2 regions of the Halomonas sp. PA16-9 genome follow, and region 1 is predicted to be linked to the other one. Evidence: predicted binding sites of a transcription regulator. Region 1 holds the regulator's gene; the other holds the start of a gene.
The links. The regulator sigma-54, encoded in region 1, starts transcription at its own class of promoters, with help from an activator protein. The targets are predictions, from matches to a motif close to TGGCACNNNNNTTGCTNT.
Positions count from the first base shown of each region.

Region 1 (5,810 bases):
AGATGTCGTCGCTCATGGCATCAACAATCGGATAGCTGTTCAAAAAAGCCACGATTTCCGCGTCGCGGCCAGTGAACTGGCGCAGCGTGGGATCCCAGTACGGATTTGGCAGGCAGCGCACATCGAAGACCAGGTCGGCGTCTAATGGTACGCCGCGTTTATACCCAAACGATTCCAGCGTTAGCGTCAGTTTATCGCGCCGCTGATGGGCTACTTGGTCGGTAATGCGACGGCGTAAATCGTGCACCGATAATCGTGATGTATCGATCAATAGATCGGCCAGATCGCGAATATCCTCTAGCGTCGTCTCTTCTTTATTGATCGCCTCTTCCAGCGTCATTTCGCTATCGCGGGTCAGCGGATGACGGCGACGCGTTGCTGAGTAACGCTCAAGCAGTATGCGTGCATCGGTGGTCAGGTAAATAACTTGAAAGTCGATTTTACGCTGGCGCAACTCGTCTAATAAAGAGGGCAGGCGCTCCAGAGCTCCCGGCAAATTGCGGGCATCAATACTCACCGCTAAATGTGCTCGGTCGCCCTGGTCACGCAGTTCATCCACCAACGACCCCAGCAACATAGCTGGGAGGTTATCAATCGCGTAGTAGCCAAGATCTTCCAGCGCTTGCAAGGCGATAGATTTACCTGACCCGGAGCGGCCGCTAATGATCACCAGTTGCATAGAGTCTCTCTTTGCTTTGATCAAGCTGCGTTGAGGGTGGTGAGCGGATAACCTGCTGTGATCTGCCCTGAACAGGGTTTCAGACCCTTAGGCCGCTGATTGCTCGCGAATTTTGGCGGTAATCAGCTCAAGCAGTTCGCGCTGGCTGGTTGCTTTACGCAGTTGCTGGCGCGTGTCCGCATCATTCATGATGGTCGCTACCTGACCCAGTAGTGAGAGATGCGTGTCATCTGCCTCTTCGGGTACCAACAGGACAAACACCAGATCTACCGGGTCGCCGTCGATAGCGTCAAAATCGATCGCTTCAGCCAGTTTCAAAAATCCAGCGATAGGGGCGTTGCAGTGGGGGCTACGCGCATGAGGAATAGCCACGCCGTTACCAATACCCGTACTACCTAAGCGCTCGCGGCCGATTAAACGGCTAAACACTTCTTGGCTGTCCAGGCTGGGGATATTTTGGGCGATAAAGGTGCTGTAAAACTCCAGCACCCTTTTTTTGCTGCCCCCGGGGACGTCGAACAGAACGCGTTCCGGGGGGAGTATGGTTTCCAACGTCATTGAATTAACGCACACCGGCGCCTTGGGCGCGAGCTTGTGCTTTTTCCTTGTGTTTAACGAGTTGACGGTCGATTTTGTCCGCTAGTGCGTCGATAGCGGCGTACATATCACTGTCTAGGGCTTCCGCATGTAAGTCAGCACCTGCGGCGTGCAGCGTACAGGCGGCCTGCTGGCGCTCTTTCTCCACTGATAAGGTGACTTGCACCGTAGTTATATTGTCGTAATGGCGCTCTACACGCTCAAGCTTCTCGTTGACATAGTCACGCAAGGCGTCAGTCAGTTCTACGTGATGACCAGTGATATTTACTTGCATTGACGTGCTCCTTATCCATCGGACTGTACTTCGATTGTAACCCTTTTTGCCGCGTTGCAAAGCCCTTGTCGAGAGTTTCCCTGAAACGTTAACGAAGTTAGCGCAAACGACGCCGTTCACTGGAAGAGGGAATGCCCATGGCTTCACGGTATTTCGCCACCGTACGACGCGCCACTTGAATCCCTCCTTCGCCTAATAGCGTCACTAAGCGGCTGTCTGAAAGCGGCTTGCCGGGCGGCTCCTCTTGAATCAGTTTCTTGAGTCGTGCACGGATGGCGGTGCTGGAGTGGCTGTCGCCATCTTGACCGCTCACCTGGCTTGAGAAAAAGTATTTGAGTTCAAACACACCACGGGGTGTATGGATATATTTTTGCGTCGTTACCCGTGAAATAGTCGACTCGTGCATCTCCACGGCTTCGGCAATGTCGGCCAGTATCAGTGGTTTCATGGCTTCTTCGCCGTGCTCTAAAAAGCCAATCTGGCGGGTAATGATTTCGCGACCAACACGCAGCAGCGTATCGTTTCGGCTAGAGAGGCTCTTGATCAACCAGCGCGCTTCCTGCAAGTGCTCTTTGAGAAACTGGTTGTCATCGCTTTTATCCGCACGCTTAATCAAGCTGGCGTAGTCGGGCTGAATGCGCAGCCGTGGCAGGGCCTCGGGGTTGAGCTCTAAATGCCAGCCTTCATTATCGTGGCGGACGACTAGATCGGGGGTGACATAGCTGTCATCGGTGTCGCCGTAGGCGCTGCCTGGGCGTGGGTCTAGGCTGCGAATAAGCAGGATGACATCGGCCAGCTGTTCGTCGTCGAGCCCTAGACGGCGTTTCAGCAGACGCATATCGTCTTTGCCAAGCGCTTCGAGAAACTGCCGCACCAAGCGGCGGGCGGGAACCAGCAGTGGCGTATCATCGGGGAGAGCGGCGAGCTGCAGCATCAAGCATTCACGCAAGTCACGGGCAAATATGCCGGTCGGCTCAAACTGCTGGAGCTTGAGTAGAATGGTTTCCACTTCGCGCTGGCTTAGCCCGTCAATGCCCTGGGCACGAAGCCCTTCACGGATGTCGTTGAGCGGCTGGGTCAGGTAGCCGTTGGCGTCTAGCGCGTCGATTAAACTTTCCGCGACAAGCTGCTCGCGAGCGCTAAAATCGGTCATGGCGAGTTGCCACAGCAGGTGGCCATGAAGGCTCTGCCCGGCTGCCTGGCGCTCAAAGTCGGGGCCTTCGCTGCTGCTGCCCCCCTGGCTTCCCATATCTTGATAGGTATCTGACCAGTCGCTATCTACCGAGAGCTCAGTAGGGATGCTCTCTGACCACTCTTCTTCCTTAGGCTCGCTGACAGCCTGTTCACTAAATTCATCTTCCTGCTCCAGCATGGGATTGGCATCGAGGGCCTGCTGAATTTCTTGACGAAGATCCAGCGTAGAGAGTTGCAGCAGCGCAATGGCCTGCTGCAACTGGGGCGTCATGGTCAGCTGTGTGCCGATACGCAGTTGGAGAGAAGCTTTCATGACCATCTGAGAACCACTCGTTAATCAGAATGCTCCACCCTAGTGCGAGTGAGTGCTTGGCGCAAGTGCAATAAGCATGCCATTGGTCGTAAAGTTGTTTTAAAGCGCTATTTAGGGGCAATTAAGGCAAAAACATTACAGGCGAAAATCGGCGCCCAAATACACATCCCTTACTTTTTGGTTGGTGAGAATCGAGGCGGGCGAGCCACTGGCGATGATTTGCCCATCGCCGACGATATAGGCGATATCGCAAATGTCTAGTGTTTCACGCACGTTGTGATCGGTGATCAGCACGCCGATATGGCGCTGTTTCAGTGCACGAATGATGGTTTTAATCTCACCTACCGAGATGGGGTCAACGCCCGCAAAAGGCTCATCGAGCAGAATAAAAGCGGGCTCTGTGGCTAGCGAGCGGGCTATTTCTACACGCCTGCGCTCGCCGCCCGAAAGGCTCATGCCCAGGTTGTCGCGAATATGGGTGATATGGAAGTCTTCGAGTAGCGCTTCCAGGCGCTGTTCGCGGTCGCTGCGGTTAAGCTCTTTGCGGGTCTCGAGTATCGCCATAATATTCTCGGCAACCGAGAGTTTGCGGAAAATAGACGCCTCTTGAGGTAGATAGCCAATCCCCGCGGCTGCGCGCTCGTGCATGGGGGCGCGCGTTAAATCCACATCGTCGATACCCACCTTGCCAGCGTCGGATTTGACCAGCCCAACAATCATATAAAATGAGGTGGTTTTGCCCGCGCCGTTGGGGCCCAAAAGGCCAACGACACTGCCTTGGGATATCTCCAGATTGATGTCTTTGACCACTCGGCGGCGTTTGTAGCTTTTAGCCAGGTGGTGGGCATAAAGGGTTTTGATCGGCGCAGTGTCAGCAGTGGCCACAGCTAGGCTCCCTATTGTTCAGGCTGAAGGGTCATGCGTATGCGCTGGGGCTCGCTGCCATCAACGTCAGAGCGCGCTTGAATCACTTCTCGGTCAATAAAATACTCAAGGCGACCGCCACTAAAGGTGTCCTCTTGCTGGGTCAGTTCGGCTTGGTCGATCAGCTCTACGCGACGCTCGGCGACGTGATAAATAATCCGCCGCGCCCAGCCTTCCGTGGGGCCTTCTTGCCCTTCGCCTTGATGGCGCAAGTAGGCGCGCTCACCGGTAGCGGTGGCTGTCGAGAGTTCGCCCGCGTCGTTGCGTTCGATCTCTACCCGCTCGCCGCGCAGTTGCATTTCGCCTTGGCGAATGTCCACATCCCCAGTATAAACAGCTGTGCCTGCCCGCTGATCAAGATCTAAACGGTCGGCTTCCACTTCCACTGGGGCCTGGGAAGATGAGTTGGTTTGGGCTAACACTGATAAAGGTATCGCTAAACCGAACAGTGCAGTGTAGAGCAGGGCTGGGGAAATCATGGCTTTCATGGCGGTTCCTATTAGCGTTGTGTGGCCGGGGGTGCGTGCCGCGCACATTATCCGTTAAGCGAACCTGGCTGGTGTTAAGCCAAACGTCCATACGTGAAGCGCTCATTTGCTGCGGCGGTTGCTGCATCAATACCGGTGTGTCACTCCAGGCATGCTGCTCGAGGCCATCATAGTGCAGTAGCTCGGTATCTAGCTGCCAGCCTTCATCTGGTGCAAACAGTCGAGCCGAACCTGACAGCAGCAGGGCTTGGGTAGCGGTGTTGAGCGTGCCTACAGCGGCGCTGGCCAGCCACTGACGGTTTTCGCTGTCATACAGTACTGCCTCGGGCTCTTCCGTCCAGGTTTCGCTGCGCTGCGGGGTATGGATAAGGCGCGGTGTTTTTAGCGACTGCATGACACTGCCGTTATCCCCGAATAGGGTAATCTCGGCATTTTCCAGCACGTGGCCAGGTTCCTGAGCCTGTGCTTCGGGATCGATGCTGGTGTCTTGAGGCCCGGGGGTCAAGCCATACCAGCAGAATCCCCAGCGCGATGACTAGCCCGGCTAACCAGAGGCGTACTTTAAAGCGTTTAAACATTTACGTGCGGCCGTGCAGATAGGTGTCGAGCACCGCGCCCCAGTGTCCTTGAGATTCAAGCAGCGTATCGCAGATCTCACGCACGGCACCGTGGCCACCCAGGCGTTCGGTAGTCCAGTCGGCGTGGGTATGCATATAGTCCGGCGCGTTTGGCACGGTAATGCCGACGCCGCAACGTTTGATAGCCGCTAGGTCGGGTAGGTCGTCGCCACAATAAGCCACCTGCTCTAGTTCAATACCGAGGCGCTGGCAGAGCCCGCGCAGTGTGGCCAGCTTGTCTTCACAGCCTTGGTGAACATGGTCAATGCCGAGTGCCGCCGCGCGTTGGCTAACCATGGGGGAGTCGCGCCCGGTAATCAACGCGACATGTACGCCCACGCGTTTGAGAAGCTTTAGCCCGTGGCCATCCTGGGTGTGGAATGCTTTGATTTCGATACCATCGGCCTGAAAGTAGAGGCGCCCATCGGTAAGGACGCCGTCAACATCCAGTGCTAGCAGGCGTACACGGCGGAGTTGGTCGAGTAGCGAGGCAGGTAGGGTCATAGAACCTCCATATCAATCAGTTCGTAAAGCAGGTCGTGTTGGCGCCGCTGGGTTAAATAACGCCGCTGGCGAGCAGGTCGTGCATATGTAGAGCCCCAATTGGGCGCTGTTGTTCATCAACCACCGCTAGTGCGGTAATACGGCTTTCTTCCATGATGCGTACCGCTTCGGCCGCCAGGATATCGGGGCCTATGCGCTTGCCCGGCCGGGTCATGACATC
Region 1 is NZ_CP040451.1:1,982,462-1,988,271, forward strand. It holds gene rapZ (RNase adapter RapZ) at 1-679, opposite strand, end outside; gene FDY98_RS09090 (PTS sugar transporter subunit IIA) at 767-1,237, opposite strand; gene hpf (ribosome hibernation-promoting factor, HPF/YfiA family) at 1,242-1,550, opposite strand; gene FDY98_RS09100 (RNA polymerase factor sigma-54) at 1,648-3,063, opposite strand; gene lptB (LPS export ABC transporter ATP-binding protein) at 3,193-3,942, opposite strand; gene lptA (lipopolysaccharide transport periplasmic protein LptA) at 3,954-4,367, opposite strand; gene lptC (LPS export ABC transporter periplasmic protein LptC) at 4,336-4,974, opposite strand; gene FDY98_RS09120 (KdsC family phosphatase) at 5,048-5,590, opposite strand; gene FDY98_RS09125 (KpsF/GutQ family sugar-phosphate isomerase) at 5,643-5,810, opposite strand, start outside.

Region 2 (5,810 bases), on a different replicon from region 1:
CGTGAGGCACGCCAAGAAACGCCTAAGCGTCAGCTCTCGACTTGGCTTGGCGAACGCTTTCCGAAACGCTTTGCGCAAGCACTGCTGGAGTGGTACCCCGACCATGACTTGGCGCGGCCCCTGGCCCAGTATGCTAATGCCGCATTGGATGAGTGGGCGCAAAGACTCAACGCTTGGCAACTGAAACCAGCAGGAACAGAAGGTTGGCGTACCGCAGAGGTAACCATGGGCGGGGTCAATACCGACGCGATTTCGTCCAAAACCTTTGAGGTTAAAGGCTTACCACAGTTGCGCTTTATCGGAGAAGTATTAGATGTAACGGGAGAGCTAGGCGGGTATAACTTTCAGTGGGCGTGGGCGAGTGGCGTAGCCTGCGGGCAGGCTGTTTAATAAGCTGATCAAAGATTTGCAAGTGCCGTAAACCGATACACTGGCTGTATTAAGCCTCTTGTATTTTGGCGATGGGTTCAAGTTTAGGGGCTGTTGACGTTTCGCTTATGGCAGCGCTGAAAAGTCAACAGAGCCTAGGGCAATGCTGCCAAGAGGTCGGCTGGTAGGTCGATCAGGCGCTTCCTTACAAGTGCCGAAACAGACTAGGATCTAATCCAGCTTTTTGAATTCGATAGGCTAGCTTAGCTCTCGTTACGCCTAGTTCTCTGGCGGCCTTAGACACGTTGCCATCTGTTTTATAAAGTGCATTTGACAAAATTTCTGCTTCACTTCTCCTGTGATATTTAGCGCTCTTCTGCGTATCGTCAATCTTACCCCGGCCAAATAGATCAGGCCCACTTGTGCCAGCCTCCAGCTCTCCTGTGGGATCAATATTGAGGCCTGAAGGGGGATTGAGTTTTGTGGCAAAGCCAACGTCGTCAAACATATGAAACACATTGAGCGGCTCAGAATCTAGCGCGTTAATCACGCCACGTTCTATTAAATTCTGAAGCTCGCGAATATTTCCAGGATAACTATAGTCTAAAAGTGCTTCACTGGCCTTTCGGGTGAGTCCTGGAATATTTTTTTATAAACGTTTGAGTAGCGGTATAAAAAATGTTCGATCAATAAGGGGATATCATCCTGGCGTTCTCTAAGAGGGGGAAGGCGAATAGGAAAAACATTTAAGCGGTAATAAAGATCCTCTCTGAATAGTCCATTCTGCACTTCCTTGAAAAGATCTTTATTTGAGGCGGCAACAACCCTGACGTTAACTTGAATAGGGTGTGCACCACCGACTCTTTCTATCTCACCATTCTGCAGGGTGCGAAGAAGCTTACCTTGTGCCTCATAACTTAATGATGGAATTTCATCAAGAAATAGTGTGCCCCCATTGGCTCGTTCGAACCGACCCGGTCGACTTTTTTCTGCACCTGTAAACGCACCTTTTTCTACGCCAAACAGCTCTGCCTCAACCAATGTGTCAGGGATTGCAGCACAGTTAAGGGCGACAAAGGGGCCGTTTGCCAAGTTGCTTTTGCGGTGAAGCTCGTTAGCAAACAAGTCTTTCCCAACACCTGATTCTCCATTGAACAGTACCGTGGCTGGCGTTGGCGCGACTCTTTCGATCTTCTGCAAAGCAATACTGACTGCTGCTGAAATACCCACGATCTTTTGGGTATCTATTTTCTCATGGATAGAGGCAGGAGATGACGCTGTCGTAACGCCAGTGGTTTGTCGAGACGACTTACGCGCTTCAGGCGCAAGGTATTCTCCTGGTGAGCCAGCTAAGGTCATGGGTACTGCCTATTTCTTGATTTGTCATCTCACCTACGATTCGGCAGAAAGAGCCGCCGCAGCCAGCACACTCCAACTCACGATATATCACTCGCTTACCGTAGAAAGCACTGGCGTAGCCGCTGGCATAACCTAGCTGCATCCAGCAAACCGGTTCACGTGATAGGCCGTACGCATTTATATGTTCGGCGGCTTCGATTGAACCATGCCAAAGGAACTCGGCATTGAAAATACCGTTCGGGATGTCGTGGTCGCGTCGTACCGTTTCGACTTTAACCATCCCCATGACCGCATGTAACCGCTCTCCCGCGGTCAACGCACCAGCTTCATCGTTTAGTGGCCAATGTTTTCGTACAAAAGCTGCGTCGGCAGATCCAGCTGAAAAACCTACGCGCATCAGCAAGCTGCATGCTCTAGAAAAGCCTAGTGATTCAATGATTTCTCTGCGCAACACACCAAATGCATTAGCCCCAAGTAGCACCATGCGGCGATCATCGAACCAAATTTTTCCATCGTTAGGGGTAAGGCGCAGCCTCTCTGTCAAATCACGTAAAGTGGGTGGGTCTCCATCATCAAGGCCTATCTCACAAGAGCTCGCTTGATTGGGTTGCGTTGTCATTTTCGAAAGCGTCATTTTTTTTGTCATGTCTTTCTCATTTTTTTATTAAAAATATTAAATTAATTAAATACTGGCGAGTCTTGTTCAATCCTTCAGTTGTACTTTAGTCGTGTCTAGTCTCTTAACTTCCTTTGCATAATAAGAATTTTACTTTATTTTTTATACTAAGGTCTAGGTTTTGAGTAGTTGGCATAGCAATTGCTGAATAGTTCTCTGTAATACATCGTTTCCATAAATAAAGTGAGAACAATAATGGCTAATGCACCCGCTAGTAATGCTTATCGTATCGTAGAAGTTCCTGAGCCAATGAAGGCAATGCAAGACCGATTTGGGCGTGAGGGAAGCTATGTAGGGCTCTCTGAGGTAGAAAGCCCATGGGTTCCTTTTGGTGATAATGCAGCTATACGGCATCTGGCCTTTGATGTAAGGAATAATGTTTATTGCAATATTTTATGGATTAAAAGCCCTGGTGTGATTGGTACCCATAAGCACCGAGGAATGGTATGGGCTGTAGGAATGGAGGGATCTTTCCGATATTTGGAATACGACTGGGTTTGCGGGCCTGGTGAGTTTATAACGGAAATGCCCGGACAGGCTCACACGTTAGTGACCGACGATGCTAATGGAATGAAAGCTCTATTTTGGATGCAGGGAGCTAACGAGTTCTTCGATGAGAAGGGGGAGTGGGCAGAAACGCTGGATGTTTTCTGGTTCATCAATCACTACGTCACTTATTGTGAAGAACACAATATCCCCATCAATGAACAGTTATTTCTATGAGGTGGGATATGCGTGTATTAGAGCAATTCAGCGTAGAAGGGCGTTCAGCCCTGATCACGGGGGGAGCCTCAGGTTTAGGACTTGCCTATGCCGAAGCGTTGGCAGAAAACGGAGCTAACGTGACACTAGCGGATATAAACATCGACGCAGCCGAATGTGAGGCACAAAGACTCCGTGACGAAGGCTGCAAGGTTCATGCTGTCCAGCTAGATGTCGCTGATCGAATGCAGACCAGTCGAGCCTTCGAAGAACATGTCCGCCAGTTTGGCAACTTGGATATTGTTTTTGCTAATGCGGGGATCGATCCTGGGGCAGGGTTTTGGAACCCTTCAGGAGGGCGAAATAGAGATGGTCAGATTGACGTTTTAGATCCAGCCCGCTGGGATAGAACAATTTCTATTAATCTGACGGGGGTCTTTAATACTCTGCGAGTGGCAGCTAAATACATGAAGCCACGGCGTCGAGGATCAATTGTTGTCACGTCCTCCAATGCTGCCTTTATTACAGAGCCTGTGGTCGGGCTTGCTTACATGCCTGCAAAAGCGGGAGTGTCCCATTTAGTACGTCAAGTTGCCTTAGAGTTGGCAGAGTTCCGGATCCGGGTCAACACTATCGCGCCCGGCGGTTTCGTAACCAACATTGGTGGTGGCTGGTTGAAAGACGAAGCAGTTCGCCAGGCCTGGAACGCCAAGGTACCTCTAGGGGAAATCGCTGATCCTGAACAGATCAAGGCACTGGCGCTATACCTAGCCTCTGACGCCTCTTCCTATATGACCGGTGCTCAATTGGTTATTGACGGAGGCACTTCTCTTGGGAGGGTGGGCTGATGCGTGCTGCCGTCTTTCAGGGGTTACACCAGCCTTTAGATGTTTGCGAACTTCCAGACCCTACACCAGGAGACGATGAGGTTGTCATCCAGGTGAAACGATGTGGAATTTGTGGCTCCGATCTCCATATGACTGAGGATCCCATTTTCGGCATTTGTCCTGGCGATGTGCTGGGTCACGAATATGCAGGCGAGATAGTCGCTTTAGGTCGAAAAGTCAGTGATGTATCTATAGGAGATCTTGTATCCGTTATACCTTTCCGAAGTTGCGGTTATTGCGCTGCATGCCGTTCTGGGAATCCTGCTTGGTGTCTAGATATGGCGTTGGAGGGAGGGGGATATGGTGAATATGCCGTCACCGCTGCGCGCCAGTGCGTACCTCTTCCTCTCAATGCAAGCATGGACGACGGTGCAATTGTAGAGCCTTTAGCCGTTGCTCTCCATGGTCTCCAGCTATCCGGCATGAAACCTGGTGACCGTGTCCTCATCCTTGGTGCTGGGCCTATCGGGTTAGCTGTCGCTTTTTGGGCGCGCCGCTTTGGCGCTCAGACGGTTGTCATACAGGATATTACCCGATACCAAGAACAACGTGCCTATGACATGGGGGCGACCGGTTTTGTTTGTGATCCATATCAACCCATTAAAGCTGCAGAGCGGTCACTTGGAGGTTCAGCAGACATAGTATTCGAGTGTGCGGGCGTTCCTGGTCTCATTGCGCAAGCCATTGAGCAGGTTCGCACGCACGGTACGATTCTGCTTCTTGGTTTATGCACTAAGCCTGACAGCTTTATACCCTTTAGTGCTTTATCAAAGGAAATACGCCTTCAAACTGCCGTTTTCTTCTCACGACGTGAATACGAAAGTGCGTTGGATATTCTCGATTCTGGCGTTGTAGAGCCTCGCCATTTAATCACCGAGACCGTGCCACTTAACAATGTGCCAACCGCATTTGAAGCGTTAAAAAAGCGCACCCATCAATGCAAGGTGTTAATAAGCCATGACTAACAATAATACAGCTACCCTGCCTAACACGCCCAATAACACTCGTTATCAAATCCTTTTAGTTACTCTATTGAGCCTTAACTTTGGCATTGTATTTTTTGACAGGAATGCACTTAACTTCCTGATGCCATTTGTTCAGCCAGAGTTGGCCTTGACAAACCTACAGATAGGCCTAACAGCCTCTGCGTTATCAGTCACCTGGGCAATATCTGGTTTAATATTTGGTGCAATGTCTGATCGAAGTGGCCGAAGAAAGATATTTTTGATCATGGCGACGATTGTGTTTCTCTCTGCTCTTTTTTATCAGGTCTTGCCACCTCATTCTTATTGCTTCTCGGTGCTAGATTGCTTATGGGTGTTGCAGAAGGCCCTATCCTGCCTATATCGCAATCAGTAACGGCAATAGAAGTTACTCCTGAAAGGCGGGGCATTGCTATGGGGGTCATGCAGAACTTCGGGTCAAATTTATTGGGTTCTTTTGCTGCGCCGGTTGTCCTTGTGGCTGTTGCTTCTGCTTTTGGCTGGCGAGAGGCGTTTTTCCTTGCAGGGCTTCCAGGTCTTCTAGCCGCTGGACTCCTCTGGTGGTTAATGCGTGAACCGACAGCATCTTCAGTACCTATCGCAACGGGTGTGAATCAGTCCTGTCAGCGCCCAAGTCTCAAAGAGGTCTTCGCTCATCGAAATATGCTGCTATGTTCGCTTATTGCGGTGTTATTGATTGGATACTTAGTAACTTGCTGGTCTTTCATGCCAATTTACCTAACCAGTGTACGTGGTTATTCTGCTGAAACCATGGGGTGGCTGATGGGAACTTTAGGCATCTCGGCAGCGGTCGGAAGCTTCGTCGTCAGCGGT
Region 2 is NZ_CP040452.1:1,223,179-1,228,988, reverse strand. It holds gene FDY98_RS22025 (NAD(P)/FAD-dependent oxidoreductase) at 1-390, shown strand, start outside; gene FDY98_RS28810 (helix-turn-helix domain-containing protein) at 575-919, opposite strand; gene FDY98_RS22020 (sigma-54 dependent transcriptional regulator) at 973-1,728, opposite strand; gene FDY98_RS22015 (XylR N-terminal domain-containing protein) at 1,688-2,374, opposite strand; gene FDY98_RS22010 (2,4'-dihydroxyacetophenone dioxygenase family protein) at 2,600-3,127, shown strand; gene FDY98_RS22005 (SDR family NAD(P)-dependent oxidoreductase) at 3,136-3,954, shown strand; gene FDY98_RS22000 (alcohol dehydrogenase catalytic domain-containing protein) at 3,954-4,958, shown strand; gene FDY98_RS28805 (MFS transporter) at 4,951-5,352, shown strand; gene FDY98_RS21995 (MFS transporter) at 5,307-5,810, shown strand, end outside.
Region 2: FDY98_RS22010 (2,4'-dihydroxyacetophenone dioxygenase family protein) is a predicted target of sigma-54. The motif match lies at 2,535-2,552, and genes of this name have one in related genera.